One region of the Novosphingobium sp. TK71 genome, then DNA from elsewhere that is predicted to be linked to it. Evidence: predicted binding sites of a transcription regulator. Region 1 holds the regulator's gene; each other region holds the start of a gene.
What was found. The regulator LexA, encoded in region 1, represses DNA repair genes until DNA is damaged. The targets are predictions, from matches to a motif close to GTTCCNCNCTTGTTCT.
Positions count from the first base shown of each region.

Region 1 (7,301 bases):
GAACAGCGGGTCGGTGACCTTGAGCGCGTCGAACACCTCGCGGACGGTCTTCTGCATGACCGTGGCGCGCGGATCGTAGTTCTTGTAGACGCGGTGGCCGAAGCCCATCAGGCGGAACGGATCGTTCTTGTCCTTCGCGCGCTCGATGTAGTGCGGGATCTTGTCCGGCGTACCGATTTCCTTGAGCATGTTGAGCGCGGCTTCGTTCGCGCCACCATGGGCAGGACCCCAGAGGCAGGCGATACCGGCCGCGATGCACGCAAACGGGTTCGCGCCCGACGAACCGGCAAGGCGCACGGTCGAGGTCGAGGCGTTCTGCTCGTGGTCGGCGTGGAGGATGAAGATACGGTCCATCGCCTTTTCGACGGCGGGGATCACTTCATACTCTTCCGCAGGCACGCCGAAGGTCATGCGCAGGAAGTTGCCCGTGTAGCTCAGCGAGTTATCCGGGTAGAGGAAGGGCTGTCCGACCGAGTACTTGTAGGCCGCAGCGGCGATCGTCGGCATCTTGGCGATCAGGCGGTGCGAGCTGATCTTGCGATGCTCGGGATCGGAGATGTCGGTCGAATCGTGGTAGAACGCCGAAAGGGCGCCGACCACACCGCACATGATCGCCATCGGGTGGGCGTCACGGCGGAAACCGCGGTAGAAGTTCGCCAGCTGCTCGTGGAGCATGGTGTGGCGCGTGATGGTGTTCGAGAAGTTGTCGAGCTCACCGCCGTTCGGCAGTTCGCCGTTCAGCATGAGATAGCAGACTTCCATGAACGACGAATTCTCGGCCAGCTGACCGATCGGGTAACCGCGATGGAGCAGGACGCCCTCGTCGCCGTCGATGTAGGTCAGCGCGCTCTCGCAGCTCGCCGTCGACGTGAACCCCGGATCGTACGTGAACTTGCCCGTCTGGGCATAGAGCTTGCGGATATCGATGACATCCGGGCCGACGCTGCCCTTGAGCACGGGATAGTCGAATTCCGTGCCACCAGCATTCAGTTTGACCTGATCACCCACCAGTTCTTACTCCTTATATGTGCGACCCGGTCGTGGCGTCCGCTTGCGCGCCAATGCGTGCGAGGCTTTCGTCCCGGCCGAGCAAAACCAATACGTCGAAAATACCCGGAGAGGTCGTCTGACCAGTCAGGGCCGCCCGCAAGGGTTGCGCGAGCTTGCCGAGGCCCAATCCCAGATCCTCGGCCATTGCCTTCAGGCTGGCTTCCAATGCCTCCAGAGCCCATTCGGGCTGCGCGGACAGACGCTCGTGAATGGCGGCAAGGCGCCCCCGCGCCTCGTCCGTCAGAAGCGCCTGCGCCTTCTCGCTGAATGCGAGCGGACGCTTGGCAAAAAGGAAGGCGGCGCCTTCTGCAAGTTCGTTGAGGTCCTTTGCGCGGACCTTCAGTACCGGCATCGCCTGCGTGAGCAGGGCGAGGTCGGGGTCTTCGTAGCCGGCCTGCACCAGTCGCGGCAGCACCAGTTCGGCGAGACGCGCATCGCTGGCCTCGCGAAGGTAGTGGCCGTTGAGATTCTGGAGCTTGGCGAGGTCGAAGCGGGAGGGCGACTTGCCCACGTCCGCCATGTCGAACCATTCGACCGCCTTCTCGCGGCTGATGAATTCCTCGTCGCCATGGCCCCAGCCAAGGCGAAGCAGGTAGTTGAACAGCGCTTCCGGAAGCACGCCCATATCGTCACGATAGGCGTCCACGCCCAGCGCGCCGTGACGCTTCGACAGCTTTGCGCCGTCAGAGCCATGGATGAGCGGGACATGGCCGTAGACAGGCACGTCCCAGCCCATGCCGTGAATGATCACAAGCTGCCGGAAGGCATTGTTGAGGTGATCGTCTCCGCGCAGGACGTGCGTGACGCCCATGTCGTTGTCGTCCACGACGACGGCGAGCATGTAGGTAGGCGTGCCGTCGGAGCGGAGGATGACGAAATCGTCGATTTCCTCGTTCCTGACGGTAACTTCGCCCTGCACGAGATCGTTGATCGTCGTTTCGCCGTCGCGCGGGGCCTTCACGCGCACGACGTAGGACTTGTCAGCAGGCCAGGTCGAGGGATCGGCATCGCGCCATTCGCTGTCGATGCGGAACGGACGGCGTTCTTCCTGGGCCTTCTGCCTGCGCTCGGCCAGTTCCTCGGAAGTGAGGTAGCAGCGATAGGCATGACCGCCGGCCAGCAGTTCGGCAGCCACTTCGGCATGGCGGTCGGAACGGGCGAACTGGAACACGGCCGGTTCATCGCCTTCGAGCCCGAGCCATGTCAGGCCGTCGAAGATCGCCTCGATCGCGGGCTCGGTCGAACGAGCGCGATCGGTATCTTCGATGCGAAGCAGGTACTTGCCGCCGTGATGGCGGGCGAAGAGCCAGTTGAAAAGTGCGGTACGGGCGCCGCCGATATGGAGATAACCCGTGGGCGAGGGGGCAAAGCGCGTGACGACGGCCTTGCTGCCGTCTGGTCCGCTCGATGCACTGCCGCTTGCCATTATTGTAACCTTCCTGTCCTATGCGCGCCATGGCCAGCCAAGCCGCCACGTCACTTGATTCAGAGCATCCGGATCTTGCCGGAACCGCTGCATTGCAGCATCGCCCATGGATCAGCCAGAGCCACTTGTCGAGCAGTTTGGCCGGTGTCGAGTGTTTTCTTTCGAACTGCGGTTTCGCTAGAGGACCATGGCTCACCGTAGCCTTCGGAACCGGCATAACTGCGTGGTTTTTCCTGCCTACAGCCGAGGAGTGGGTCACCCTTTGCGTAGTATGCGTCGCAGTTGCTTTATTCGCACTGTACTGCCTTCAGGGTGCTACGCGGATTCCATATATCAGGCAGGCGATGATCGCTTGCTCGCTTCTCGTCATGGCGGGATGTCTCGTTGTCTGGGCGCGCTCGGAAACGGTTGGTCAGCCGGCGATCGCAAGGCCGCTGTTCGGAACATTCACGGCCCGCGTTCTCGCGATCGAGGAGCAGCCGGCGCTGAAGCGGGACAGACTGATTCTGGCACTGCGGGAGCCGGGGACCGGCAGGCCGATCAAGGTTCGCGTGAACTTGCCCGCATCGGCGCGGTCTCCGGCACTTTCAACCGGCGCTATCATCCGATTCCGCGGGAGATTGATGCCTCCGGCACCTCCGATGCTGCCTGGCGCCTACGATTTCGCCAGGGCGGCTTGGTTCGCCGGGATATCCGCAACCGGCGCCGTGCTTTCCCCTGTGGAGGTGCTTTCCCCCGGAGCGGGTGACGACTGGCTTGGCGAGCAGCGAATGCGGCTGTCCCGTCATATCGCTGCAAGCCTTGAAGGATCCGCCGGCGGGATCGCCTCGGCGCTCGTCACAGGGGACATGGGCGGGATCGGCAAGGCAGAGGCCCAGGCGATGCGCGATGCCGGACTTGCGCATCTGCTCTCGATCAGCGGCCTGCATGTCAGCGCAGTTGTCGGTGCGGTCTATATCCTCGCGCTGCGCCTGCTGGCGTTATCTCCCGCGCTGGCGTTGCGGGTGCGATTGCCTGTCCTTGCGTCGGCTAGCGGGGCATTGGCGGGCGTTGGTTACACTTTGCTGAGCGGATCGCAGGTGCCGACCATACGCTCCTGCGTGAGCGCGCTACTGGTACTTGCCGCATTGGCGATGGGGCGTGAGGCGCTGTCGATGCGATTGCTTGCGGCGGCCGCCTTCATCGTCCTTCTGATCTGGCCCGAATCGATTGTGGGCGCTAGCTTCCAGATGAGCTTTGCCGCCGTTGTCGTGCTGATCGCGTTAGGCAATGCGGTGCCCATCCGGCATTGGTTCTCGGCCCGTGACGAAGCATTGCCTTTCAAGGCGCTGCGCAGCCTATCCCTGATCCTCGTCACGGGCGTAGCCATCGAACTCGCGCTGATGCCGATCGGACTTTATCATTTTCACCGCGCCGGACTCTATGGATCGATCGCCAATGTGGTTGCCATCCCGCTCACGACCTTTCTTGTCATGCCCCTGGTCGGCGCGGCGCTGCTTTTCGATATCGTTGGGGCCGGATCGCCGGTCTGGTGGCTTGCTGGAGTAGCCATCGATCTGCTGATCGGTCTGGCACGGTTCATCGCCTCGCGGCCCGGTGCGGTGAGCATGGCGCCGACGATGGGCGGATGGCAGTTTCTACTTTTCGTGACTGGAGGACTTTGGCTGGGGCTTTGGCACGGAAAAGCCAGGCTCTGGGGTCTGCTTCCAGTCGCCAGCGGCTTTATCGGCCTGCTCCTGCTGACCCCGCCGGACATCGTCGTTTCGGGAGATGGCCGCCAAGTTGCTTTGATTGACGGTCCGGGGAGGCGCCTTGTCATGCTGCGCGACAGCTCGAGCGATTACGTTTTGGACAATCTGATGGAAGTAGCGGGAGTTCAGTCAAAACCCGTCTTGATTGCAGACTGGCCGGGCGTGCGATGCAACCCGGATTTCTGTGCGTTGATGCTGGAACGTGGCGGGAAGGCGCGCCACATACTGATCGCCAGGGGCCGGGATATCGTGCCGGAAGACACTTTGGCTCGGGCCTGCCAGCGCGCCTATCTCGTAATTGCGGGCCGACGTCTGCCGCGAAGTTGTCAGCCAATCTGGCTGAAGGCGGATCGCAACATGCTGAGCAAGACGGGCGGCGTGGCGATCGACCTGAAGCGCCGCACGGTACATTCAGTGGCAGATGCGCAAGGTGATCATGGGTGGTGGCGTTCGCCGCCGCTTTCTTATGGCGTCATCGCCAAGGCCCGGTAATAACGCGGCGGCGAGACGGCGGAACAACCGGACATCGTCTCACGCTTGAGCCGCATCAGTGATAGCGGCGTAGCAGTCCGGCCAGTTTGCCCTGAACCTCGACTTCGTCAGGCCCATAAATCTGCGGTTCGTAAGCGGCATTGGCAGGGTCAAGGCGCACCATTCCGGCTTCGCGGCGCAGATACTTGAGCGTGGCTTCAGCCCCTCGCACGAGAGCGACGACAATTTCACCGTCGCGAGCGGTATTGGTGCGCTTCACCAAGGCGAAATCGCCGTCGAGGATGCCCGCGTCTATCATCGAATCACCCGAAACCTCGAGCGCATAGTGTTCGCCCGAACCAAGCAGCGCTGCGGGAACCGGGAGCATGGACTGTCCTTCGAAGGCCTCGATCGGCACGCCGGCGGCGATGCGGCCGTGGAGTGGGATTTCGATGACATCGTTCGCGGGGGCAGGTGCGATCTGGGGTGCGCGGACAGGCGCTGCAGTATCGTTGCTGTTCGCCGCCGGAGTCGATCTTGCAGGTTTGGACGTTGCATCCTCAGGCTGGCGCAGGACTTCGAGAGCGCGAGCGCGATTGGGGAGGCGGCGAATGAAACCCCGTTCCTCCAAGGCGGAAATCAGGCGGTGAACGCCGGACTTGGACTTGAGGTCCAGCGCTTCCTTCATTTCCTCGAAGCTGGGCGAGATGCCGCTTTCCTCAAGCCGGACCTGAATGAACCGGAGCAATTCGTGCTGCTTGCGCGTCAACATCTGCGTTGCCTCTTCGTTCTGCGGCCCATGGCCCTGTCTCGTCCGGCGATTTGCCTGCGAACAATGAGGGAACAATTATGCAACGAATCCGGTATCGTCAAGCAATACCGCCATTTTGGAGCAAGAACACTTCAACAACATCTCCTGCATTCGCGGCCGGCGCGCCAATGGGGCGATCGATCAGTACATTGCTTGCCGCGAGCGATGCCAGAGCGCCGCTGTCCTGAAGCGGGTTCGCGCAGACCGTCTCGCCGTTCCAGTAACCGCGCAAAAACTCCCGGCGGTTGCCCGCAGCGGGCAGGGGGGCCGAAAGCCGGGTTGCAACCGGCTGTGGGATTGGCCGTGAAGCCCCCAACAGGGCCCGCAGGACAGGCAGGAGAAACTGATAGGCTGTCACAAGGCTGGATACCGGATTCCCCGGTAATCCGATGATAATTTGCGGCCCGGTAGCGCGCTGGCGGGTCGCCACGAGCAGGGGCTTGCCCGGCTTGATGGCCACGCGCCAGAAGTCCAGCTGTGCGCCCCATGCTTCGAGGGCCGGGCGGACAAGATCGTGATCGCCGACCGAGGCACCCCCGCTGGTCACGATGACGTCAGAATCGCTCGCCTGTTCGAAGGCGGCGATGAGGTCATCGAGCTTGTCGGCCACGGGGCCTATCCGGTTCGCATCCACCGGAAGAGAGCGGGCCATGGCAACCAGCATGACGCCGTTGCTGGCAGGAACCTGATGGTTGGCGCAGAACTCAGGGTCGGTCGAGAGTTCGTCGCCGCTATCTATGACGGTTACCCGCGGAATCCGTCGGACGGGCAGGTGGCGATGGCCGGCGGCAATGCCGAGCGCGGCTTGCGCCGGGCCGATCAAAGTACCGGCGGCGAGAAGTTCGCGGCCTTCCACAAAGTCCATGCCGCAGCGCCGGATATGGCGGTGGCTAGGTTCGGGTGCCTCTCCCGTCAGGGTGATCTGTTGCCCCTCGCGAGCGAGGTCTTCCTGAAGGATAACGGCTTGGGCGCCCTCAGGCAGCATCGCACCGGTCGAAATCCTTACTGCTTCGCCCGCGCCGACTGACGCTTCGTAAGGATGGCCGGCCGCGCTCTCGCCAATAACGCGCCAAGGCCCCGACAGGTCGGCGGTTACGGCATATCCATCCATTGCCGAGAGATCAGCCGGAGGCTGACTGCGATGAGCGCGCAAGGGTTCCGCTAGAAAGCGTCCGAGCGCGCCGTCGATATCGACCCGCTCGATGGGGAGAGGCTCGACAAGTGCAAGAAGACGGGACTGCGCTTCCTCGAGGGAAAGGTGCGGCTTCACAGCGCTTCAGCTCGCCAGTGGCCCGATTTTCCACCTGTCTTCTCGATCAGGCGAATGTCGCCGATGATCATGCCCTTATCAAGCGCTTTCGCCATGTCGTAGATTGTTACGAGTGCGACGGAAACCGCTGTAATCGCTTCCATTTCAACGCCAGTCTTGCCGCTTAGACTTACCGTTGCCTTGGCGGATATGGCTTGTGCGTCAAACGTGAAATCGAGGTTTACGGCATCAAGCAACAGCGGGTGGCACATCGGGATAAGGTCACCGGTCTTCTTAGCGGCCATGATGCCGGCGATACGGGCAGTGCCCAGGACATCTCCCTTGGGGGCATTGCCGGCCTGGATCGCTTCGAGCGCATCCTGCGTCATCACGATGCGGCCGGAGGCCACCGCGACACGCCGTGTCTCATTCTTGGAGCCGACGTCGACCATGCGTGCGGTCCCTTCGGTATCGATGTGCGTCAGGCTCTTGCTCATCGCCTCACCTCTCCATGGATCTGCGTGCTTACGCTAATCTCGAAAC
Region 1 is NZ_CM143962.1:1,000,600-1,007,900, forward strand. Features, by position in the region: gene ACXJ16_RS04560 (citrate synthase) at 1-1,008, opposite strand, end outside; gene gltX (glutamate--tRNA ligase) at 1,022-2,476, opposite strand; gene ACXJ16_RS04570 (ComEC/Rec2 family competence protein) at 2,506-4,719, shown strand; gene lexA (transcriptional repressor LexA) at 4,775-5,470, opposite strand; gene ACXJ16_RS04580 (molybdopterin molybdotransferase MoeA) at 5,568-6,779, opposite strand; gene moaC (cyclic pyranopterin monophosphate synthase MoaC) at 6,776-7,255, opposite strand.

Region 2 (7,301 bases), 790 kb from region 1:
GCGCGCGTGATGGCAACGTAGGCGAGGCGGCGTTCCTCCTCGAGACTGGCGAGCCCGCCTTCGTCCATCGCCCGCTGCGAGGGGAACACGCCTTCTTCCCAGCCCGGCAGGAACACGTTGTCGAATTCCAGGCCCTTGGCGCCGTGCATGGTCATGATCGTGACCTTTTCCTCGTCCGAGGCGGCATCGTTGTCCATGACGAGGCTGACGTGTTCGAGAAAGTCGCCCAGGCTCTCGTACTCTTCCATGGCCCGGGCGAGTTCGGTGAGGTTTTCGAGGCGTCCGGCCGATTCGGGCGTCTTTTCCGCCTGAAGGGCATCGGTATATCCGCTCTCGTCGAGCACGGTGCGCATGAGGTCGGCAGGGTTCTCGGTTCCGGCGAGTTCGCGCCAGCGGGCGAAGTCACGCATCAGCGAGAGGAAGGTATTGCGCGGGCGAGCGGGGAGTTCGTCGGTATCGACGATCTCGATCGCGGCCATGGCGAGCGGAATGTTCCGGCGGCGCGCCAGGACATGCAGCGCTTCCAGCGCCTTTGCGCCCAGCCCGCGCTTGGGGGCGTTGTAGATACGTTCGAACGCCAAATCGTCGGCGGGCTGGGCGATGACGCGAAGATAGGCGAGAGCGTCGCGAATCTCGGCGCGTTCGTAGAACCGGAAACCGCCGATGATGCGGTATTTGAGGCCGATCGAGATGAAGCGGTCTTCGAATTCGCGGGTCTGGTACTGGGCGCGCACGAGGATCGCGATCTGTTCCAGCGGAGCGCCTTCGCGTTCGAGGCGCTCGATCTCGTCACCGACCCGGCGCGCTTCTTCGGGGGCATCCCATACGCCGATCACCCGCACCTTGTCGCCCGAGTGCCGCTCGGTCCACAGCGTCTTGCCGAGCCGCTGGCTGTTCTCGTTGATGAGGCCGGAGGCGGCAGCGAGAATCTGCGGCGTGGAGCGGTAGTTCTGCTCAAGCCGGATGACCTTGGCTCCGGGGAAATCCTTTTCGAATCGCAGGATGTTAGCCACTTCGGCGCCGCGCCAGGAATAGATCGACTGGTCGTCGTCGCCCACCACGCAGATGTTGCGATGACCCTGTGCGATCAGGCGGAGCCAGAGGTACTGGACCTGGTTGGTGTCCTGATACTCGTCCACCATGACGTATTTGAAGCGCTGCTGGTACTGTTCCAACACCTCGCGGTTGGTGCGCAGGATGTTGAGCATGTGGAGCAGAAGGTCGCCGAAATCGCAGGCGTTCAGCGCTTTCAGGCGGTCCTGGTAAAGCTGATAGAACTTCTGGCCGCGCCCGTTCGCATAAGTCTCGTTCTCGGCAGCGTCGAGGTCGGCGGGATTGAGGCCCCGGTTCTTCCAGCGATCGATGCAACCGGCGAGCTGGCGCGCTGGCCAGCGCTTCTCGTCCAGCCCTTCGGACTGGATCAGCTGCTTGAGCAGCCGCAACTGATCGTCGGTATCGATGATCGTGTAGTTTGGCTGCAGCCCTACCAGTTCGGCGTGGCGACGCAGCATCTTCGCCGCAATCGCGTGGAACGTGCCGAGCCATGGCATCCCTTCCACGGCAGGGCCGATGAGATGGCCCACGCGTTCGCGCATCTCGCGCGCAGCCTTGTTCGTGAACGTGACGCAGAGGATTTCGCTGGGCCATGCGAGCCGGTTGCGGATCAGGTTGGCAAGCCTGCGAGTGAGCGCTGCGGTTTTCCCTGTTCCCGCGCCTGCCAGCATCAGCACTGGTCCGTCAGTGGTCAGGACGGCTTCGCGCTGGGGCGGATTCAGGCCTTCGAGCAGAGGGTCCGACGAGGCTTCGGGCATGGAGGATTGCAGATCGTTCACCCGTGAACATCTAGGGAACGGGGTGTCGCGGCGCAAGGCCGCTTCGTCGCACCGGGGGAACAATCCCAGGGACGGGGCGTCGGTTGTTCACGAACAAGAACATGGAGAGCGATCATGCGAAAATATCTCCTTGCCGGAGCCGCCGCGCTTTCGTTCCTGGGAATGTCGGGAGCGATCGGGGCGCAGGATACCAATGGCGAAATGCCCGCCGCGCCAGAAGCCCCTCCGCCGCCGGCAGCACCTTCGGATTCCGGGACGCCGCCGGCCAGGCCGATCTCTCCGGCATCAATGTCTGCCGAACAGAAGGCTATGTACGATTCGTGGCCGGCAGCCCAGCGTGCCGATTACGATTCCTGGTCGCCGGAGTATCAGGCCTATTACTGGAGCCTGACGGACCCGCAGCAGAAAGGCTACTGGGCGCTCACGCCGGACCAGCGCGGACAGATCTACAAGATGACGCCCGAGCAGCAGGCAATCGCCTGGAATTCCATATCGCAGCAGCTTGCCGGGCAGACCCCGACCACGCCGCCCACTCAGGCCAATCCTCCGGGTGAGGGGATGCCCACGACCGGCGTCCCCGACCCGCAGTTTGCGCAGCAGGCGGTGCGCCCCGCGATGCCCGCCGATCAGGGATATCAGGGCGGCCCGTACAAGGGCGCGCTGACGCCCCCTCCGGCGACCGCGATGGACAAGCCGTATCCGGTATGCAGCAAGAAGGTGACGGACAATTGCCGCAATCGCGGCGGCGTCTGAGGAAGGCAAGACTTCCGGCCTGAAGCGGCGCGCTTCAACGCGCACTGCTTCAGGCCGGCGAATTCAGGATTCGGTCTTGCGAAGGAAGTGCAGGCGCGCCTTGCCGACGTCGCGTGCCGATTCCACCTCGAAGCCCCGAATGGACACGGCCTCGGTGCGGGAGGTTTCAAGGCATATCCAGGTCTGCTCGCCAATCCAGCCCAGCCGCGCGAGCTTGTCGATCGCGACGACCCCGGCCCCGGTCTCGTAAGGCGGATCGAGCAGGACGAGGTCGAGGACGTCCTTCGCAGGCCCGAGCGCCATTACCGAACCTGCCCGGACATCGCTTTTGCCCTGTGCCTGCAGGTTGGCAATGTTGGAGCGGATCGCGCGGATGGCTGCCGGATCCTGGTCCACGAACAGGCAGTGCGCCGCGCCGCGTGAAAGCGCCTCGAACCCCAGCGCGCCCGATCCCGCGAAGAGATCGGCCACTTTCAAGCCCTCGAAAGTGCCCAGACGGCTGGCCAGCATCGAGAACAGCGTCTCGCGCGTGCGGTCTGCGGTGGGGCGGGTATTTTCCCCCTCCGGCGTGGCCAGCTTCCGGCCGCGCCATTCACCGGCAACGATGCGCAGGCCGGTCTTGATCGGACCGCCTTTCATCGGGGCCTTCGCTCCCACTTTCATGCGGCGTTGCCCGGCAGCGTGCGGCGGAAGTTATCGAGATCGCGCGGAGCCACCTCGAACGCCATTCCCTTGGGCAGGTCCAGTAGACGGAACGGCCCGTAGGAGGTGCGGATCAGGCGGCTGACCTGCAGACCGAGATGTTCGAGAACGCGGCGGACTTCGCGGTTCTTGCCTTCGGTAAGGGTCATCTCGATCCACTGGTTACGCCCCGTGCGGCGCTCCATGTTGGCGTCGATCTTGCCGTAGACCACGCCCTCGATCTCGATGCCTTCGATCAGATCCTCGAGTTGGTCCTGCGAAATGTCACCGAATGTGCGGGCACGATACGTGCGCGGCACGCCGGTGGCGGGCAGTTCAAGCTGGCGCTTGAATTCGCCGTCATTGGTCAACAGGAGCAGGCCCTCGGTGTTGAGGTCGAGGCGGCCGATCGGCATCACGCGGCCGCTGCCCTCGGGCAGGGCGTTGCGCAGCGCGGTGTAGATCGTGGGGCGGCCGATCGGATCGCGTTCGGCAGTAAGGAGGCCTGCGGGCTTGTGGAAGACGAAGAGGCGGGTTTCCTCCGCCTCCCGGACGGCATTGCCGTCAACCGTCACGCCGCGAAGATCGTGCAGCACGGTAGACGGCGTTTCGATCACGTCCTCGCCCAGCTTGACGCGGCCTTCGATGATCATCCGTTCCGCCTCGCGGCGGCTGGCGATTCCGGCGCGTGCGAGAAGCTTGGCGATGCGTTCGCCTTCGCGCACGGGCATTCCCGGCGTTTTGGGCGTAGGAGCGGCAGCCTGCGGGGCCGAGCGGGGCGGTTTCCTGCGAGGGCGATCGCCGTCGAACGGCCGGGAGTCCTGTCGCCGCGAATCCGACTGGCGCGAGCCGCGCGAAACATATGCGCCGCCGGAAGGTGTAAACTCGCCGGAACGCGAGCCGGGGCTCCGGCGCGGCGCGCCGTCCCGCGGGCCACTGGCCGAACGTGCGGGGCGTTCACCGCGCGCCGGAGCGTCGTCCCGGTGGGGCCGGTCGCCGCGTGCCGGGCGTTCGGAGCGGACGGGCCGGTCGTCGCGCGCGCGGCGCTCGTCGCGTACCGGGCGTTCGTTGCGGCCAAAGAGTTCGCCGCGATCGCCGCGTCCACCGCGTGCCGGGCGGTCGTCGCGGCCGGAGCGCTCTGCACGAGCCGGACGATCATCCCGCGACGGGCGCGTATCGCGCGACAGGCCGTCGCGGGGGCCGCGGCCACGTCCGGTGCTTTCCTCCCGTCGGCCTTCTTCGCGGCGGCCGTCGCTGCGGGGGGCGCCATCGCGTCCGGTTCTATCGGCGCCGCGCCGACCTCCGTTGCCTGAGCTGTTGCCAGAGCCGGTGCGGAAGGGGCCGCGAGAAGATCCGCCATCGCGGGAAGAGCCGCCACGCTTCGGGCCGCCGGATTTGAAAGGAGGTTTGGACATTCGCCCGCCCATACCTGTTGATCGCCGCTTCATCCAGCCTTCCCTTCGAGCATTGCGGCGTTAGGTTGGCGCGGGATCGCAATTTCAGGGAGTAAGGCGTGGACGCCCAAAGCATCGAACAGCGTCGCGGCGTCTGGGATTCAATCAAGCCCTATCTCGAAAAGGAATCGCTGGCGGCATTCCTGCTCGGCCTGTCATCGGGTTTTCCTTATGCGATGATCGGCGCGACGCTGACGACGCGCCTGGCGCAGGACGGGATCGACAAGAAGACCGTTACCGCTTTCACGCTTGCCTTCCTTGTCTATAATCTCAAGATTTTCTGGGCCTGGATCATCGATGGCGTACGCCTTCCGGTGATCGGCCGGCTTGGCCAGCGCGTCTCGTGGATGCTGGTTTGCGGCGTGTTTGTGATCGCCGCGGTGCTCAATCTGGCGCTGGTCGATCCGGCTGCCAGTATCCGGGCGACGGTCATCGCCGCCGTGCTGGTGGGCGCTGCCGGCGCCAGCTTCGACATCGTTATCGACGCCTACCGTATCGAGACGCTGAAGCCCTACCAGCTCGGCACCGGCTCGGGCATGAGCCAATATGGCTGGCGCATCGGCTCTGCCGGTGCGGGCGCGCTGGCGCTGATTCTGGCGGCGCGTTACGGCTGGAGTGCGGGCTATGCGGCCTGTGCGGTCTTCGCGCTGCCCGCAATGCTCACCGCGCTGTTCCTCGGCGAGCCGGAACGCCGCAAGGTGGTGGTGGAAAAGCGCGGTGTCGTGGAGGTCTGGAATTCGATTGCCGGGCCGTTTGGCGAGTTTTTCCGCCGCAACGGCGCGTTTCTCGTCCTGCTGTTCATCCTCGTCCACAAGATCGGCGACACGCTGGCCAATCTCACGTTCCGCCTGCTGTTCGACGATCTTGGCTTCAGCAATGACGAAATCGCCATCTACGACGTGGGGCTGGGCTTCTGGGCCTATCTGATCGGTGTGTTCATCGGCGGGGTGGCATTCGCAAAGATGGGCCTGAAGCGCTCTGTCATGGTTTCGCTGGTGCTGATGGGGATTTCCAATCTCAGCTTCGCGGCGCTGGCTGCCGCCGGGCACAGCAACTGGGGAATGGCCGGCGCAATCGGGTTCGAGAACATCGCTTCGGGTTATGGCGGGGTCGTCGTCATCGCCTATTTCTCGGCGCTCTGCGACTTGCGCTATACGGCCTCGCAATATGCCCTGATTTCGGCGAGTGCCAGTGTCGTCGGCCGTTTCCTGACCGGTACGACGGCAGGCGCTCTGATCGAGGCCTTGGGCTACGTGAACTTCTACCTCGTCACCACCGTCGCTTCGCTGCCCGGCATCGTCCTGTTCTGGTGGATGTGCCGGACCGGCCTTGTCGATCAGGCGATGGGGACCGCGGGTGAGGACAATCCTGGGGAGTTCTAGTCGGGAATCTCCTCGTTGGCGCGCAGGACCTCGCCCGAGAGGTAGAGCGAGCCGGCGATCAGCACGGGCAGTCCGTCGTCGGGCAGGGCTGCCAGTGCTTCCTCCACGGTGCGCGCTGCCAGGGCTTTGGAGCCAAAGCTTGCAGGGCCATGGCATTCGTGGCCAGGCACCGGAACCGCGCGGATGCTCGCGAGATTCGCGGCGAGCGGATCGGTGATGGCGCCAGGGTCCTTGTTCGCGAGCATTCCGATCACGAGATGCAGGCGCTGCCCTGTGAAGTGGCGGCCGATCGCGAGCCCGGCATCGGGATTGTGACCGCCGTCGAGCCACACTTCGCGTGCTCCTGCGAATTGGGTGAGCGGGCCGGCTGACAGGCGTTGCAGTCGCGCTGGCCAGCGTGCCGCCTCGATGCCCCGCGCCATCGCTTCGGGCGAGACGGAAACACGGTCCTGATGGCGCAGGATGGCGACGGCCAGTGCCGCATTCTCGGCCTGGTGGGAGCCCGGCAGGCTGGGCAGCGGCAGCACGAGTTCGCCGTGCCGGTCCGAATACTCGATCCTTTCGCCCACGCTGGCGTCCCAGTCCCGCCCGCGCATGTGCAGCGGCGCACCGGCGGTCATGGCGGCACGTTCGATTTCGAGTTCGGCTGATTCCGGATAGGCGAGGGTGCAAGCCGGAGCGCCGGGACGGACGATGCCGGCCTTTTCGAAGGCGATGCGGGCGAGCGGTTCCTGGGGAACTCCCGGCTCCGGCCGAAGCAGGAAGGCCTCATGGTCGATGCCCAGCGTGACGATGCCGACCGCGGCCGGATGTTCGATCACGTTGGTGGCATCGAAGCGCCCGCCAAGCCCGACTTCGATCACGCAGGCATTCGCAGGAACCCGCGCGAAGGCGAGGAAGATCGCTGCCGTCGTCACTTCGAAGAAACTGGGAGCAAGGTCTTCGCCGGTATCGAGCACTTCCGCCAGCAAGGTGGCCAGCATGCCGTCGTCGATAAGCTTGCCGGCCAGACGGATACGCTCGTTGTAGCGCACGAGGTGCGGCTTGGTGGCGGTGTGGACCGTCAGCCCCTGCGCTTCCAGCATGGCGCGCAGGTAAGTGCAGGTCGAACCCTTGCCGTTGGTTCCGGCCACATGGAAGGTCGGCGGCAGGTGCTTTTGCGGGTCGCCGAGACGCGCAAGGAGCGTGCGGATCGTTTC
Region 2 is NZ_CM143962.1:1,795,343-1,802,643, reverse strand. Features, by position in the region: gene ACXJ16_RS08260 (ATP-dependent helicase) at 1-1,811, opposite strand, end outside; gene ACXJ16_RS08255 (hypothetical protein) at 1,947-2,585, shown strand; gene rsmD (16S rRNA (guanine(966)-N(2))-methyltransferase RsmD) at 2,649-3,224, opposite strand; gene ACXJ16_RS08245 (pseudouridine synthase) at 3,245-3,997, opposite strand; gene ACXJ16_RS08240 (hypothetical protein) at 4,250-4,579, shown strand; gene ACXJ16_RS08235 (AmpG family muropeptide MFS transporter) at 4,780-6,102, shown strand; gene ACXJ16_RS08230 (bifunctional folylpolyglutamate synthase/dihydrofolate synthase) at 6,099-7,301, opposite strand, start outside.
Region 2: a site for LexA is predicted at 1,836-1,851, ahead of ACXJ16_RS08260 (ATP-dependent helicase). Genes of this name have one in related genera too.

Region 3 (7,301 bases), 810 kb from region 1:
GTCGAGAGCATTGAGGACGTGCGGCCGATCGAGAGTGAGGATCTCCACGTCGCCGCGACTATCTACGAGAATGGTGGGTTCCTGCATGGCGTCCCCGGTTGGAATGGCACAGGAATCCTCGGGTTTTCCTGATCGGCGATCAAGGTCTGCAATGGCCGGGACAATTGCCTCTCGGGGGCATTCCAAAGGTGGCTTCAACAGGTGTTGAAACGCCTCTAGAGCAGGGAGAGCTGGCCATCGAGCGACGGACGGCGAAATTGCGAACAGTCGAGCGCGATGGACGGCTTCGCGAAGCCCATCCGCTTCATCGCAACCCTGAACCGATGCCGGAAAAGGTCGGCCCACACGCCGCTCGGCCGCATCCTGGTGAAGAACTGCGGGTCATTGTCGCGTCCGCCCCGCATCGACTGGATAGTGGCCATGACTTTCCCGGCCCGGTCGGGGAAATGAGCGTCAAGCCATTCGCGGAACAAGGGAGCGACTTCGTGAGGAAGCCGGACCATGATCCACGTTGCGGCGTGGATTCCCTGCGCGGAGGCTGCTTCCAGAATATCCTCCAGGAACTGATCGGTGATGGAGGGAATGACCGGCGCGATCGAGACATGGGCCGGCACTCCGGCTCTGGCCAGTTCGCCGAGCGCTGCGATCCGCTTGTGCGGAGTCGCGGCGCGAGGTTCGAGAAGGCGTGACAGGTGCGGGTCCGTGCTGGTCACCGAAATGGCCACTGCCACCAGCTTCAGCCGGGCCAGTTCCGCGATCAGGTCGAGATCGTGCAGGACGCGGTCCGATTTCGTGGTGATCGTCACGGGGTGGCGTGTTTCGAGGCAGAGCTCAAGAATGGCGCGGGTGATGCGGTAACGCCCCTCGATAGGCTGATAGGGGTCTGTATTGGTGCCCATCGCGATCGGTGCGGGCCTATAGCCGGACTTGGCCAGAGTTTCGCGAAGCAGACTGGCTGCCTGGGGTTTCGCGAAGAGCCTGGTTTCGAAATCGAGACCGGGCGAGAGGTCGTGATAGGCATGTGTCGGCCGTGCGAAGCAGTAGATGCAGCCGTGCTCACACCCGTTGTACGAATTGATCGAGCGATCGAACGGAATGTCCGGGGACTTGTTGAATGAGAGGATCGTTTTGGGATGGAGAATGGTGACTGTCGTCGCGCGCTTAGGGCGCGGACCATCGATCTGATCGGCCTCATCAAGCCAGTCGCCGTCGGCCTCACTACTAGTGAGGTTGAAGCGAGTGCTGCTTTGATTGTTCGTCGCGCCGCGTCCCTTGATCCGTTCCATAGATCGAACATATAGGGAACAAATGGGGTGTGCGAGTCATTTTCTCTTCGGCTGCCCTAATCCTTAATCGGCGGCTGGGAGCGCAACTCCGAGATATAATGGGCTATGTCGGCAGCAGTTTTGTTCGCTCTCTGACGAGCGTTAGCTGACGCGCCCAAGCCCATGTAATTAGTTTCTACATCGATCAGGTATGCGGCTACATCTTCTGTGCTCACGCCCTTCGAGAGGCGTGCAGCTGCCTGCGTCAAGTACGCATCGTATTCGTCATCAGGTCGATCATCAAGATCGTCTATTCCAATTGGATCCCACTGAGACCAGCCAATCTCACGTAATCGTGACAAGTTGAATGTGGGCACACAATCCATTCGCAATGGGTAAATAACGAAATCTCGAAAATCCACCTCTTTCTAGGTCTACACAACTGTTAGTGGATTGGTCGCAGCCGCGATAGGCGTTGATCGAGCGATCGAACGGGATGTCCGGAGATTTGTTGAAAGACAGGATCGAGCGGGGATGCTCTTCTGTTACGGTCGTGGCCGGATGGCGGGCAGGGCCGTCGACATCGTCCCTGCTGTCGAGCCAGTCGCCATCGGCCTCCCGCTGTGGGAGGTTGAAGCGGGTGCTGGCCTGTCCGCTGACGGCGCCTCTTCCCTTGTGGACCTTCATGCCGCCTTTTTGAACAAACAGGGAACAAATGGCAAGTCCCGGCGGTCCGGTTGATCTTCCCGGCCGCAGGCCCTAGGCCAGCGCGGCAAAGGAGATCTGATGGCAGGCGCACCGCGCAGGATCGGAGCCGAGACGTCCGCGACGCGGGCACGTATCGTCGAGGCGACCGTCCAACTCATTCGGGACGAAGGCTATGCCGCTGCAAGCACGCGGCGCGTGGCGGCGCGGGCAGGGCTCAAGCCTTCGCTCGTCCATTACTATTTTCCCACGACCGACGATCTCCTGCTCGAAGTCTCGCGCCAGGGCGCTGCCGAAAGCGATCGCATGATTGAGGAGGCGCTGACTTCCGACGATCCGGTGCGGGCGCTCTGGTGTTTCTTCGTCGATACCAGCAGGACCGCGATGTCCCTCGAATTCATGGCGCTTTCCAACCATCGGCCGGCGGTTCGCCAGATGATGGCGGAGCACAGCATGGCCATGCGCAAGCGCCAGGTCGAGATTCTCGAACATATTCTGGGCGATCGCCTCAAGGTGCTTGAAGGTTTCGACGCCGCCGGCCTCACCGTGGTTCTGGCCGGGATCGGCCGGGCCATCGTGATGGAATCGGCGCTGGGCGTGACGGACGGCCATGAGGCCGCCATGGCCATCGTGGAAACCTGGCTGTCCCGGCTGGAGCCGATCGGGGCCGACTGATCGCCGCGCCGCTGCACGCCTGTTTGAACGGGCGTTCAGTACGTGATAACACAATACCGATCGCAACTATCGCCATGGGCGGATTGATGCAGGCCTCGTTCTTCGCGCATCGCAGGAACGACGTTCTCGTCAGTGAATTGGGAGAGTTCGGAAAATGTCGGTCGCAACCCAGACCAAACTCAACGCGGAAGATATCAAGCCGAAAATCGGCGGTCGTGTGCTCAACACGAAGGAAGAGCTCCTGTCCGGCGAAATCGCCAGGGAAATCCGGGAGCTGCTGGAAGCGCGCGGCGTGCTGGTGTTCCCGCAGGTCAACTTCACCGATGAAGAGCAGATCGCCTTCACGAAGACGCTGGGCACTTTTGCGCCGGAGCGGAAGGGCGGCGAGGAAGTGATCTCGAAGATCACGCTCGACGCCAAGGAAAACCCCATGGCGGCGGAGTACCTCAAGGGCTCTCTCTACTGGCACATCGATGGCACCCGCAATGACGTGCCGATCCTGGCCTCGCTGCTTTCCTGCCGCGTGCCGAGCCCGCGCGGCACCGGCAACACCGGCTTCGCCAATACTTATGCGGCGTTCGAGGGCCTGCCTGCCGAAAAGCAGGAAGAGTACGAGCAGTACCGCGTCGTTCATGGTCCCTGGGCAAGCCTGTTCTATTACGAGCCGGAACCGAGCCTGGCCAAGCTCCAGGGCTATGCCCAGATCGGCGAACAGGAACTGCCGCTGGTCTGGAAGCACCAGTCGGGCCGCAAGAGCCTCGTGATCGGCTGCACTTCCGCGCAGGTCGTTGGCAAGTCGGCTCTGGAAAGCGCGATGATCATTCACGGCCTGCGCGAATGGGCGACCGGCCCGGAATTCACGTATAGCCACGAATGGGAAGTCGGCGATCTCGTGATGTGGGATAACACCGGCACCATGCACCGGGCAGAAGCCTATGATCCGACTTGCGGGCGCATGATGCACCGTACCAAGCTCGAAGGTGAAGAGCCCTTCGAATAAGCTTTCGCCGAAGCCGATTTCAAATTCCATAAGCCCGCCGGATGTGTCCGGCGGGCTTTCTTCTGCCGGGATCGCCTGCGCCGGATCGTACGGCGGTCGGAGCGCTTGCAGGCAAAGAAAAACCCTCCGCCCTTGAAGGCGGAGGGTTTTTCTTCGAATTCAGATCCGAAAGGCCGGGCGCTTAGGCCCAGTTGGCCATTTCGGCTTCGAGGTTCTGGACGATGGCCTCGAAGAACTGTTCGGTGGTCATCCAGTTCTGGTCCGGACCGATCAGCAGCGCGAGATCCTTGGTCATCTTGCCGCTTTCGACGGTCTCGATGCAGATACGCTCAAGCGTTTCGGCGAACTTCACCACTTCCGGCGTTTCGTCGAACTTGCCGCGATAGGCGATGCCGCGGGTCCAGGCGAAGATCGAGGCGATCGGGTTGGTCGAGGTCGCCTTGCCCTGCTGGTGCTGGCGGTAGTGACGGGTCACGGTGCCGTGGGCGGCTTCCGCTTCCACGGTCTTGCCGTCGGGCGAGAGGAGAACCGAGGTCATCAGGCCCAGCGAGCCGAAGCCCTGCGCAACGGTGTCCGACTGCACGTCGCCGTCGTAGTTCTTGCAGGCCCAGACGAACTTGCCCGACCACTTGAGCGCCGAGGCGACCATGTCGTCGATCAGGCGGTGTTCGTAGACGATGCCGGCATCCTTGAACTTCTCGGCGAAGCCTTCGGTGTCGAACACTTCCTGGAACAGATCCTTGAAGCGGCCGTCATAGGCCTTGAGGATGGTGTTCTTGGTCGAGAGGTACACCGGCCACTTGAGGTTCAGGCCGTAGTTGAACGAAGCGCGTGCGAAGTCGCGGATCGATTCGTCGAGGTTGTACATCGCCATGGCGACGCCCGGAGCCGGGAAGTCGAACACGTCGAGGTCGATCTTCTCGCCGCTCTCGCCGTCCCACACCAGGCGCAGCTTGCCCGGGCCGGGGATCAGGGTGTCGGTGGCCTTGTACTGGTCGCCGAAGGCGTGACGGCCGACGACGATCGGATCGGTCCAGCCCGGAACCAGGCGGGGAACGTTCGAGATCACGATCGGCTCGCGGAAGACGACGCCGCCCAGGATGTTGCGGATCGTGCCGTTGGGCGACTTCCACATCTTCTTGAGGTCGAATTCGGTGACGCGCGCTTCGTCGGGCGTGATGGTCGCGCACTTGACGGCAACGCCGTGTTCCTTGGTGGCGTTGGCGGCGTCGACGGTGATCTGGTCGTTCGTCTCGTCGCGCTTCTGGACCGAGAGGTCGTAGTACTTGAGATCGATGTCGAGGTAGGGGAGGATCAGTCGTTCACGGATCCATTCCCAGATGATCCGCGTCATTTCATCGCCGTCCATCTCGACGATGGGATTCTTGACCTTGATTTTCGCCATTCCTGAATACTCCCCAGAGGTGAGAAATTGGGCGTCTCTTAGGCAGGCGGGGGAGCGCTGGCAAGGCAGGTTGCGGGGCGGCCGGCCGCTTTGCGCGGTGGCGGAGTTGCAACGCGTGCACGGTCGATGTCGAAGGGGAGTGAAGGCTGCGCAATCGATGGCGACTTGCGCTTCTGTCGGCGTGCTTCTTTACGAAGCCGGCTCAACGATGTTCGGGAGGGCCGGCTCAGCTGTGGCCGGCGGTCCGAATGGTGGGCGTAGCAAGGATTGAACTTGCGACCCCTACGATGTCAACATAGTGCTCTACCACTGAGCTATACGCCCACACCATTCGGTCGGTCCGGAGCGGCGTGGTGTGCCGCTCGGTGGATTGGCCCTCTAACGGTGGTGTCAGAGGTTGGCAACCCGTTTTTTCCAAAAATCTCGAACTACCTGTGGACGGTTCTGTGGATAGCCGGAATCAGAGGCGAGCGTGCTCGGAAAGCCCGAAGACGCGCTGAACTTCCATAACGATATCACGCAGATGGAACGGCTTGGAGAGCACTTTGGCGTGCGGTGCCTCGCGGCTGGCGCGCAAGGTGACGGCCGCGAAGCCGGTGATGAACATGACCTTGGTCATCGGCGAAACTTCGGCGCAGCGCTGGGCAAGCTCGATGCCGTCCATCTCCGGCATGACGATGTCGGAGAGCAGCAGATCGAAATGTTCGCTTTCCAGGTGGGGGAGAGCTTCGGTACCGCGATCGACGGCCAGTACGTCGTAGCCGGCGTTTTCCAGCGCACGTGCAAGGTAAGTGCGCATGGCCTGGTCGTCTTCGGCAAGCAGGATGCGGATCATCGGGTTTCTATCCAGATTTGTTCTGACGCATGGGTGCGACGGTCTATGCTTCGAGCCATAGCGCCTATTCCGTTAAAATTCTCGCCCGGTTTCCCCACTGACCGGGAACGGGACGCTTTGACTTGAGTGGTCGAAAAGGCCAGTTTCCGAACATGGCAAAACCTTCGGGCGAGAATGATTCGCAACAACGGGTCGGGGGCTGGATACCGGGCTTGCCGGAGATTCCGGCCTATGTGATCGATGGATCGGAGCCTTCCGCGATCCCCGTGCTGATCGCGGTTCCTCATGCGGGCCGGGCCTATCCGGCGTCGCTCCTGCGTGAGATGCGTCAGCCTGAAATTGCCGCAGTCCGGCTTGAAGATCGCTATGTCGATCGAATCGCGAGAAGCGTGGCACGGTCAACGGGGGCGGGGCTGCTCGTCGCTCAGGCTCCGCGCGCCATGATCGATCTCAACCGGGCGCCAGACGATGTGGATTGGGAAATGGTCCCGCGCGGTTCGCGGCCGGAAGGTGCGAGCCTCTTGCCGAGTCGCCGCGCGCGCAGCGGGCTGGGGCTCGTCCCGCGCCGCCTTCCCGGTCTGGGGGAGATCTGGCGCGGGAGGCTTGAGCGCGCTGCGCTCGTCAATCGGCTGGAGGGGGTTCACCGGCCTTACCATTCCGCCTTGTCGCAGGCGCTGACGGCTCTGCGCGACCGCTGGGGCGCGGCCTTGCTGCTCGATTTCCATTCGATGCCGCCGCTGCCCGTGCGGCTGGGAAGCGAGCCTGCCCGTTTCGTTATCGGAGACCGCTTCGGTGCCGCCTGTCACGGCAGTCTGGTCGCTTCGGCATTCTCGTGGTTTTCAGTGCAGGGGCAGGAGGCAGCTCATAACCGGCCCTATGCGGGCGGATATGTCCTCGACCGTCATGGCGCGCCGTCCGAGGGGGTCCATGCGATGCAGATCGAGATCGACCGGAGCAGCTATCTCGATTCGCGGCTGCTGGAGCCGGGTGACGGGATGGATGTGGTGACCGAACTGCTGGAAGGACTGGTGCGCCGCCTGGCGGCCTCGGTCTGCGATCTGGTGCAAGATTCGGGCGGCAAGGGCTGGGCGCAGGCTGCGGAATAGCGCAGGTTTTGTGGCAGGTCGCCCGCAGCTAAGTTCGATTGTCGGATAAAGTCCGGCGCTTTGCTCAGGACATTAAAAAACCACCTCGCGCAATGCGCGAGGTGGCCAAGGTTCAGGGAGGAGGTGCACGATGTGCACCAACCCGACCGGGCCATGAGGGTAGCGCCGATCAGGTAGCCCTAACATAGCAAGCCTGATCGCACATTCAACCCCTAGAATGGGGCATGCAACATACCTTTTGCAAGTGCGCGTTGGGATGGTGCTGCATAATGGGGCGGGGGTGTGACAAAATTGTCATAAACCCCGCCCC
Region 3 is NZ_CM143962.1:1,809,550-1,816,850, reverse strand. Features, by position in the region: gene ACXJ16_RS08330 (enoyl-CoA hydratase/isomerase family protein) at 1-87, opposite strand, end outside; gene ACXJ16_RS08325 (PA0069 family radical SAM protein) at 216-1,286, opposite strand; partial or broken gene ACXJ16_RS08320 (PA0069 family radical SAM protein) at 1,704-1,952, opposite strand; gene ACXJ16_RS08315 (TetR/AcrR family transcriptional regulator) at 2,052-2,645, shown strand; gene ACXJ16_RS08310 (TauD/TfdA dioxygenase family protein) at 2,800-3,645, shown strand; gene ACXJ16_RS08305 (NADP-dependent isocitrate dehydrogenase) at 3,827-5,050, opposite strand; tRNA gene ACXJ16_RS08300 (tRNA-Val) at 5,300-5,374, opposite strand; gene cpdR (cell cycle two-component system response regulator CpdR) at 5,511-5,885, opposite strand; gene ACXJ16_RS08290 (N-formylglutamate amidohydrolase) at 6,038-6,991, shown strand.
Region 3: a site for LexA is predicted at 1,291-1,306, ahead of ACXJ16_RS08325 (PA0069 family radical SAM protein). Genes of this name have one in related genera too.

Region 4 (7,301 bases), 1.6 Mb from region 1:
TTCCTGGAACAGGGGAACGCCCAGTGTCTTGCCTAGCACCTCGTGGAGTTCCCTGGGGTCATGCGGCGGGGCGGGAGAAGGAAATTCCACCTTCTCGATCCCTTGCCTGCGGCGCAGATAGGGATGGACCATGTCCCCCTGAATCGGGCCGGGCCGAACGATGGCGACCTGAATGACCAGATCGTAGAAATTCTCCGGTTTCAGCCGGGGCAACATGTTCATCTGGGCGCGGCTCTCGACCTGGAAGACGCCGATGCTGTCGCCGCGCTGGAGCATCTCGTAGACGGCGCGGACATGGGGTGGGTTGTTCCTCTGGTCTTCCTCGTCACCCGGCACCGAGTTCAGCTGATACTGGCGGCCGATGTGAGTCTCGATCATCGCGAAAGCCTTGCCGATGCAGGTCAGCATGCCGAGCGCCAGGATATCGACCTTCATCAGGCCGAGCGTGTCGATGTCGTCCTTGTCCCATTCTATGAAGGTGCGGTCTTCCATGGCGGCGTTGTGGATCGGCACGGTCTCGTCGAGCCGGTCCTGAGTCAGGACGAAGCCGCCGACATGCTGGGAAAGGTGGCGGGGGAACTCCAGAATCGCTTCGGTGAAGCGATTGACCCTCGCGATCGTCGGGTTGTCGGGGTCGAGTCCGGCTTCGAGGCAGCGGTTCCGATCGTATTTGGCGGCGTAGCTGCCCCAAACGGTGCTGGCGAGACGGGCGGTTACGTCCTCGCTCAGGCCCAGCGCCTTGCCGGTGTCGCGGGCGGCGCTGCGCGAGCGGTAGTGGATCACCGTGGCGGCGATCCCGGCGCGGTCCCGGCCGTAGCGCTTGTAGATGTACTGCATCACCTCTTCACGTCGCTCGTGCTCGAAATCGACGTCGATATCCGGCGGTTCCTTGCGCTCGGTGGAGATGAAGCGGGAGAACAGGAGGCTGTGTTTCACGGGATCGACGGCTGTGACCCCGAGGATGAAGCAGACAGCGGAATTGGCCGCCGAGCCGCGCCCCTGGCAGAGGATGCCCTGCCCTTGCGCCCATTGGACGATATCGTGGACGGTGAGGAAGTAGGCGGCGTACTGCTGCTTCCCGATGATCTCCAGTTCCCCGGCGAGCAGCCCGGTCAGCTTGTCGGGAATGCCTTGCGGATAGAGGTCGCTTGCCCGGCTCCAGACAAGTTCGGTCAGCCAGCCTTGCGCGGTATAGCCATAGGGCACCGGCTCGTGCGGATATTGGTAACGCAAGTCGTCGAGCTTGAACGCGATGCCGTTCATGAAGTCCTGGGTGGCGGCGATCGCTTCGGGGGCGGCGGCGAAGAGGCGTGCCATTTCGGCAGCGGGTTTCAGGTGCCGTTCGGCATTGGCGGCGAGGCGGCGGCCGGCGGCCTGCACCGTGGTTTTCTCGCGGATCGCGGTCATGACGTCGTGGAGGGGGCGGTTCTCTGGCTTGTCGTATTGCGCGTCGTTGATGGCGATCAGCGGCACGCCGGTCATGGCGGCCTGTTCGCGCAGGGCCATTAAGCGGCGGGCGTCGCGGCCCTGCCGCAGCATCGTCGCACCCAGCCACACCTTGCCGGGGGCTGCATCCGAAAGTCGGCGCAGGAGATCGTCTGAGGCGGGCGTGGCGACGATCAGTTGCATGTCCTCCAGAAAGGCGAGCAGGTCGTCGAGGTGCAGTACGCAGTTGCCCTTGGTCGTGCGCAAGTTGCCGGTGGTGAGCAGGCGAGTCAGGCGGCCCCAGCCGTAGCGGGTGGTCGGATAAGCCAGGATTTCGGGCGTGTCGTCGGCAAAGACCAGCCTTGCGCCGACCATGAGGCGGAAATCGGGCAGGGTCTCGCCCTCCGCCTCGGCCTTTTCCGCGAACTTGCGCAGCGCGGCGAGGGCGCGGGCTACGCCGGACACGGTATTACGATCGGCGATGCCGATACCGGGGTGGCCGAGGGCCATGGCCCAGAGCGCCATCTCGCCCGGCGTGCTGGCGCCGCGCAGGAACGAATAGGCCGTCGTCGTGGCGAATTCGACATAAGGCGGCGTGTCCGCACTCATGCGAAGACGCCGTGCAGATACCAGCGGGGATCGGTCTTCTCGCTGCCATAAAGGCCGTGGCGGAACAGCCAGAAGCGGCGGCCGTCCTCGTCCTCTATCCGATAGTAGTCGCGGGTGGGGCCTGTGGCCTCGACCGTCTTCCACCAGGGATAGGCGAGGCGCTCCGGTCCTTCCTGCCGTACGACCCGATGTTGCCGGCCCTGCCAGCCGAACCGGCGCGGGGGGCCGTCGGGCACTTCCGCCAGGACGGTGACAGGCTGGGGCGGGTCGAACAGGAACAGCGGGCGCAGGGGCGGTTCGCCCACTTCCGGCTGGGGCCAGGATTGTGGGGCCGAGGCGGCGGGCACGAGGCGGTCTGCATATTCCGGCAAATGTTCATCGCGCGGGGCGAAGCGGTGAAGGCATTCGGCCCCGAAGCGTACCTGCAAGCGGTCCAGCAAGGGGGCGAGGTCCGGCTTGCCGGAGGTCTCTTCATCCAGCCGAACCTGTCCCTCCGATACGTCTTCATGCAGCGGAACGGAAAGGCGCAGCAGGTCGTAGCCGAATCCCGGATCGAGCGGATCGGCCAGCGATTCGATGCGTTCGCGAAACAGCCGCACGACATCGGCAGGTTCGCGCAGGGGCAAGCCGCTGTCTACCGCCAGCCGGGCGATATGACCGTCGGTGCGAAACAGGGAGACTTCGTAGCGGCGCCCCCCGCGTCCGCGCGCGACGAGCAGATCCCGCGCCTGTCCGGCCAGCCATTCGATCACGCCGAGCAGGGGTTTGACCGTTGCCATCGGTTCGGCGAAACGCTGCTCCACCCAGATCGGGGGCAGGGTGCGGTGCGGGGTGATGCGCCGATCCTGCTCCTCCAGCAGGCGGGCGAGCGCGATCGACATGGCCTTGCCGAACCGGGCGGCGAGAGGCGCGCGGGGGCGGTCCGCGAGTTGTCCGACAGTGCGCAGCCCCGCCCGTCGCAGGGCGAGGTGGGCGTCTTCTCCCAGGGCGAGCGCGCTCACCGGCAGTTCGCGCAAGCTGCTCTTGCCGAAGCGGGCGAGCGCGAGCGCCGCATCCGGGGTTGCGGCTGAGGCGGCCAGTGCGCGCAGACCCAGCCGGGAGAGGCGGGTTACGAGATCGTTCCGCACGCCGGTTTCGTCCATTTCCAGACTGTCGAAGCAGCCGGTGAGGTCTAGCACCATTGCGTCCTCGCCATCGGGGGCGACCATCGGCGTGTAACGCTCGCAGGCCTCGACCACGCGCAGCAGCAGGGCATTGTCCGCTTCGGGGCGATGCTCCAGCGCGACAAGGTCGGGTTCCTGCGCGCGGGCGTCGGCCAGCATCATCCCCGCCGAAAGGCCGAGCGAAAGCGCGGCGGGGGACAGTGCCATGATGCGCTGCGCCCCGCGTTGCTTCGCGATGAGGGCGAAAGCCGCGTCAGGCGGCGCTGCGCCTTCCCGCATCGCCCGTTCGGACGGCAGGAAGGGCAGATAGATCGCCAGATAGCGGCGGGCGGCCAAGTATCGGCGCTCGGCCAGGTATCGGTGCTCGGAAGGTGCCTCGCTCACGATCCCATTCCAGTTGCAGGTTGAGTCCCTCTCGCCCGCCGCGCCGGCGCAGCAGGGTAATGTCGAACACCGGACCTCCCGGTGCATCGGCGGGCAGGGGCACCGAGGGCGCGCTGGCCACTTGCCAGCGGGTATGGGCGGCGCTGGGCGTCGGTTCGGCGCCGCTGCGCACGATCATCACCATGGTGCCGCTCTGTTCCGCCGCCAGCGCGAGACGGCGGGAAGCGGTAAGATCGAAGGTTGGCGCGCGCCCGTCCATCTCCATCACCACCGCTGCCGCGCCGCCGTGCCGCACGCAGTCCACACCCGCGCGCAGCAGGCTCTGGATATCGGGCAGGCGCATCAGCACTATCGCGGCGGGATCGATGCCGAGTTCGGCAAGGCCGGGCGCATAAGGGCGCTGCCGGGATTGCTTGCCCTTTGCCAGACGCAGCCAGATCAGCGGTCCGCTTGGCCTGCATCTCTGGACCGTGCCCTGAACCACGCAAAGCAGGGCCAGGGCGAGTGCGGCGCTGCCGTCCTGAGCGCCGGCGGCGTAGAATTCGTGAACGCCGTCCTGCTGCAAAGGCGCCTCGGGCCAGCCCTCAAGAGAGGGCTGCACGAGGCTCGCGGCACGTTTGAGGCGACTCGAATCGAACATATGTTCATATTATGTTCTATTTCTGTCCTGCGCAATCGAAGTCCGTTCGATCATGGGATGCGCATGGGGAAAAGGTTTCGGGCATCGCTCGCCAAGTCACATTGTGGCATTCCGCCTAGGGTCTCCGGCAATAGCTACAGACCCAGAGAAGGACTCACGAAGCATGGCCAGTTCCGCTCCCGCGCCGCTGGAGGCCGTCCCGCCCGTCACCACTGCTGCCGCATGGCGCGGAGACCGACTGGCCGCTACCGACGAGTGGATCTACATGCTCTCGGACGATCAGGTTGCCGAACTGGAGCAGCTGGGTACCCGCTTCCTGGCCGAGAACCCGGACCTGCGCACCGTCACTGCCGAGGAATATCCGCTGGTCGCCTGCGCCGATGCCGTCGAATCATGGGGCGCGGACGTGGACTATGGGCGCGGTTTCGTGCTGGTCCGGGGCCTGTGCACCCAGCTCTATTCGGATGCCTTGTCTAACGCGATCTACTACGTGCTCGGCCTGCATATGGGCGATCCGATCCGCCAGAACGAGATGGGCGACCTGATCGACCACGTCTACGCCACCAGCGACAAGACCATGGACGATCCCACCGCGCTGTCCTCCAAGGTACGCGACAAGCTGGTCTATCACTCGGACAGCTCGGATATCGTCGCGCTCATGTGCCTGCGTCCGGCCAAGGAGGGTGGGCTTTCCTGCCTCGTTTCCGGTGCCGAAATCTACAACGAGATCCTGCGCCGCCGCCCCGATCTGGCGCCGCTGCTGCTCGAACCCTTCCACTGGGACTGGCGCCGTCAGGACCACAATGCCCCGGCGGATACCTATACCTCGCCGATCGTCAGCCTCGTGGACGGCGTGTTCTCGATGTATGCGGGTTCGCTCTATATCCTCACCGCGCAGGAATACGAAGGCGTGCCCAAGCTGACGCCCGAGCAGATCGAGGTGCTCGAACTCTTCGATACGATCACTTACGAAGAGGGCATGGCGATCGAGATGGATTTCCGCCCCGGCGACATCCAGTGGCTTTCCAACTACGCCGCGCTTCATGCCCGCACCACGTTCTGGGACTGGCCCGAGCCGCAGCGCAAGCGCCATCTCCTGCGCCTCTGGTTGAGCCGCGATGCCGGGCGTCCGGTGGTGGACGGTTTCGGCAAGAACGGTGTCGTCCAGCACCGCGCCGCGCCGCGTGACGGGAAGGAAGAGCATCCCGATGGGCACTTCGACGTGTTCTCCGTCTCGGTGCCGCGCCTGATGAGCTGATGAAGGGAATGCAGGGGGGCAGGCTCCCCCCCTGCACCGCTCAAGAGGGCCGGGGGGCCAGCATTTCCAGCACTTCGTCCGTCGTCTTCACATCGGCGAAGTTCAGCCGCAGATTGAGAAGTGCGGCGTTGTGTTCCTCGTCGCTCACGGCTGCGCAGGCGTCCGCAACGACGATCACTTTCCAGCCTCGCATGTTGGCCTCCCGCGCCGTCGATTCCACGCAGACGTTAGTGAGCGTGCCTGCCAGCACGACGAGTTCCACGTCGCTTACCCGAAGCACCTTCTCCAGCGCGCCCGCCGGGCAGGACATGGCGCCGTAGCGGTACTTGTCGAGCACGAGGTCGTCCTCTCGGCATTCCATGGCCTGATGGATGGCGTGCGACCGCGTGCCTGCGCGCAAGGCTTCCACCGCACGGGCGACCATGGGGTCCGACATGTCGTACTGCCATGCGGGAACCGCGAGGTGCGGCTCGTCGCTGACCGTCTGGCGGGTCCAGATGGCCTGTCCTCCCGCCCGGCGCATGGCTGCTGCCAGCCGATTGATCGGCTCGATCGCCGCGCGGGCGTAGGCGTTGCCGAAGACCTCGCTCTCGGCAACGAAGGCAGCCTGCATGTCGATCACGACCAGCGCACTGCGGGCGGGGAGGATCGTATCGAAGCTGTTGTATCCCGCCCCGCGCGCAACGGCCCATTCGGGAAGCCGCGCCCGGTGCATCAGGCGGGTTCGAACGCAGTGGAAAGCGAAAGCGATTCCCATTCGTCCATCTGCGCGCCCACGAAGGCGATCTGGTCGCGGGCGTAGTGCAGGGCGTCTTCACCAAGGAACAGGTGCAGCGGGGGTTCCGGCGCATCGAGCGCCGCGAGAATCGCTTCGGCTCCGCGCGTGGGATCGCCTTTTTCGCTGCCGGCACCCTCCGTCAGGCTGCGGCGGGCAAAGTGTGCGCCTTCCTCATAGTCCGCGATGTCCTTCGCGGCGACCTTGAGACCCGAGGCGGCGAATCCGGTGCGGAAGCCGCCCGGCGCGACATTGGTGACCCGGATGCCCATCGGTGCCACTTCCTGCGCAAGGGTCTGGCCCACGCATTCGAGGGCATATTTGCTGGCGCCGTAGATGGCCGTGCCCGCCCAGGGGGCATGTCCAGAAACCGAAGTGATGTTGACTACGTGACCGGCGCGTCTCGCCCGCATGGCGGGAAGCACCGCCTGGATCATGCGGATCGCGCCGAACAGGTTGATCTCGAACAGCGCCTTGGCTTCTTCGATGGAGACTTCCTCGATCGCGCCGACCAGACCGTAACCGGCATTGTTGAGCAGGCGGTCGATTCCGCCGGTCAGTTCCTCGGCCCGGGCAACGGCGGACCGGACCGAGGCTTCGTCGGTCAGGTCGACGGTGAGGACATGCGCGCGGCCCGGTGCCAGCGCCTCGAATTCCGGGTCTCCCGCACTTCGGGTCGTGCCGACGACCACGTCCCCGCGTGCGAGCGCGGCACGCGCCACCGCGCGGCCGAGGCCGCCGCCGATGCCCGTGATGAGCCATTTCGTCATCTTCGTTTCCCTTCAGGATTGGCGTAGAACTATCGAAGCAGAAATACCGGCGCCGGTGCGGGCTCGGTCAAGGAGAGAGTAGGAGGAGGGCCGAGCCGCGCTCTTTGCGCTGGAGACCGCAATTGTTGCGGCAGCGCGCACGGCGGCGCCTCGCGCTTGACCTGCCTGTGGGGGCCATGCAGCCCATGACAAAAGCAGGGGCGCGAAACAGGTTGGGCGCCAGACAAGTTAGGTGACAGCTTTGGCAGTTCACATCTTCGGTTCGATCAATCTCGAT
Region 4 is NZ_CM143962.1:2,837,687-2,844,987, forward strand. Features, by position in the region: gene ACXJ16_RS13345 (error-prone DNA polymerase) at 1-2,034, opposite strand, end outside; gene ACXJ16_RS13350 (Y-family DNA polymerase) at 2,031-3,533, opposite strand; gene ACXJ16_RS13355 (ImuA family protein) at 3,451-4,221, opposite strand; gene ACXJ16_RS13360 (TauD/TfdA family dioxygenase) at 4,385-5,479, shown strand; gene ACXJ16_RS13365 (isochorismatase family protein) at 5,520-6,194, opposite strand; gene ACXJ16_RS13370 (oxidoreductase) at 6,194-7,024, opposite strand; gene ACXJ16_RS13375 (ribokinase) at 7,257-7,301, shown strand, end outside.
Region 4: a site for LexA is predicted at 4,235-4,250, ahead of ACXJ16_RS13355 (ImuA family protein). Genes of this name have one in related genera too.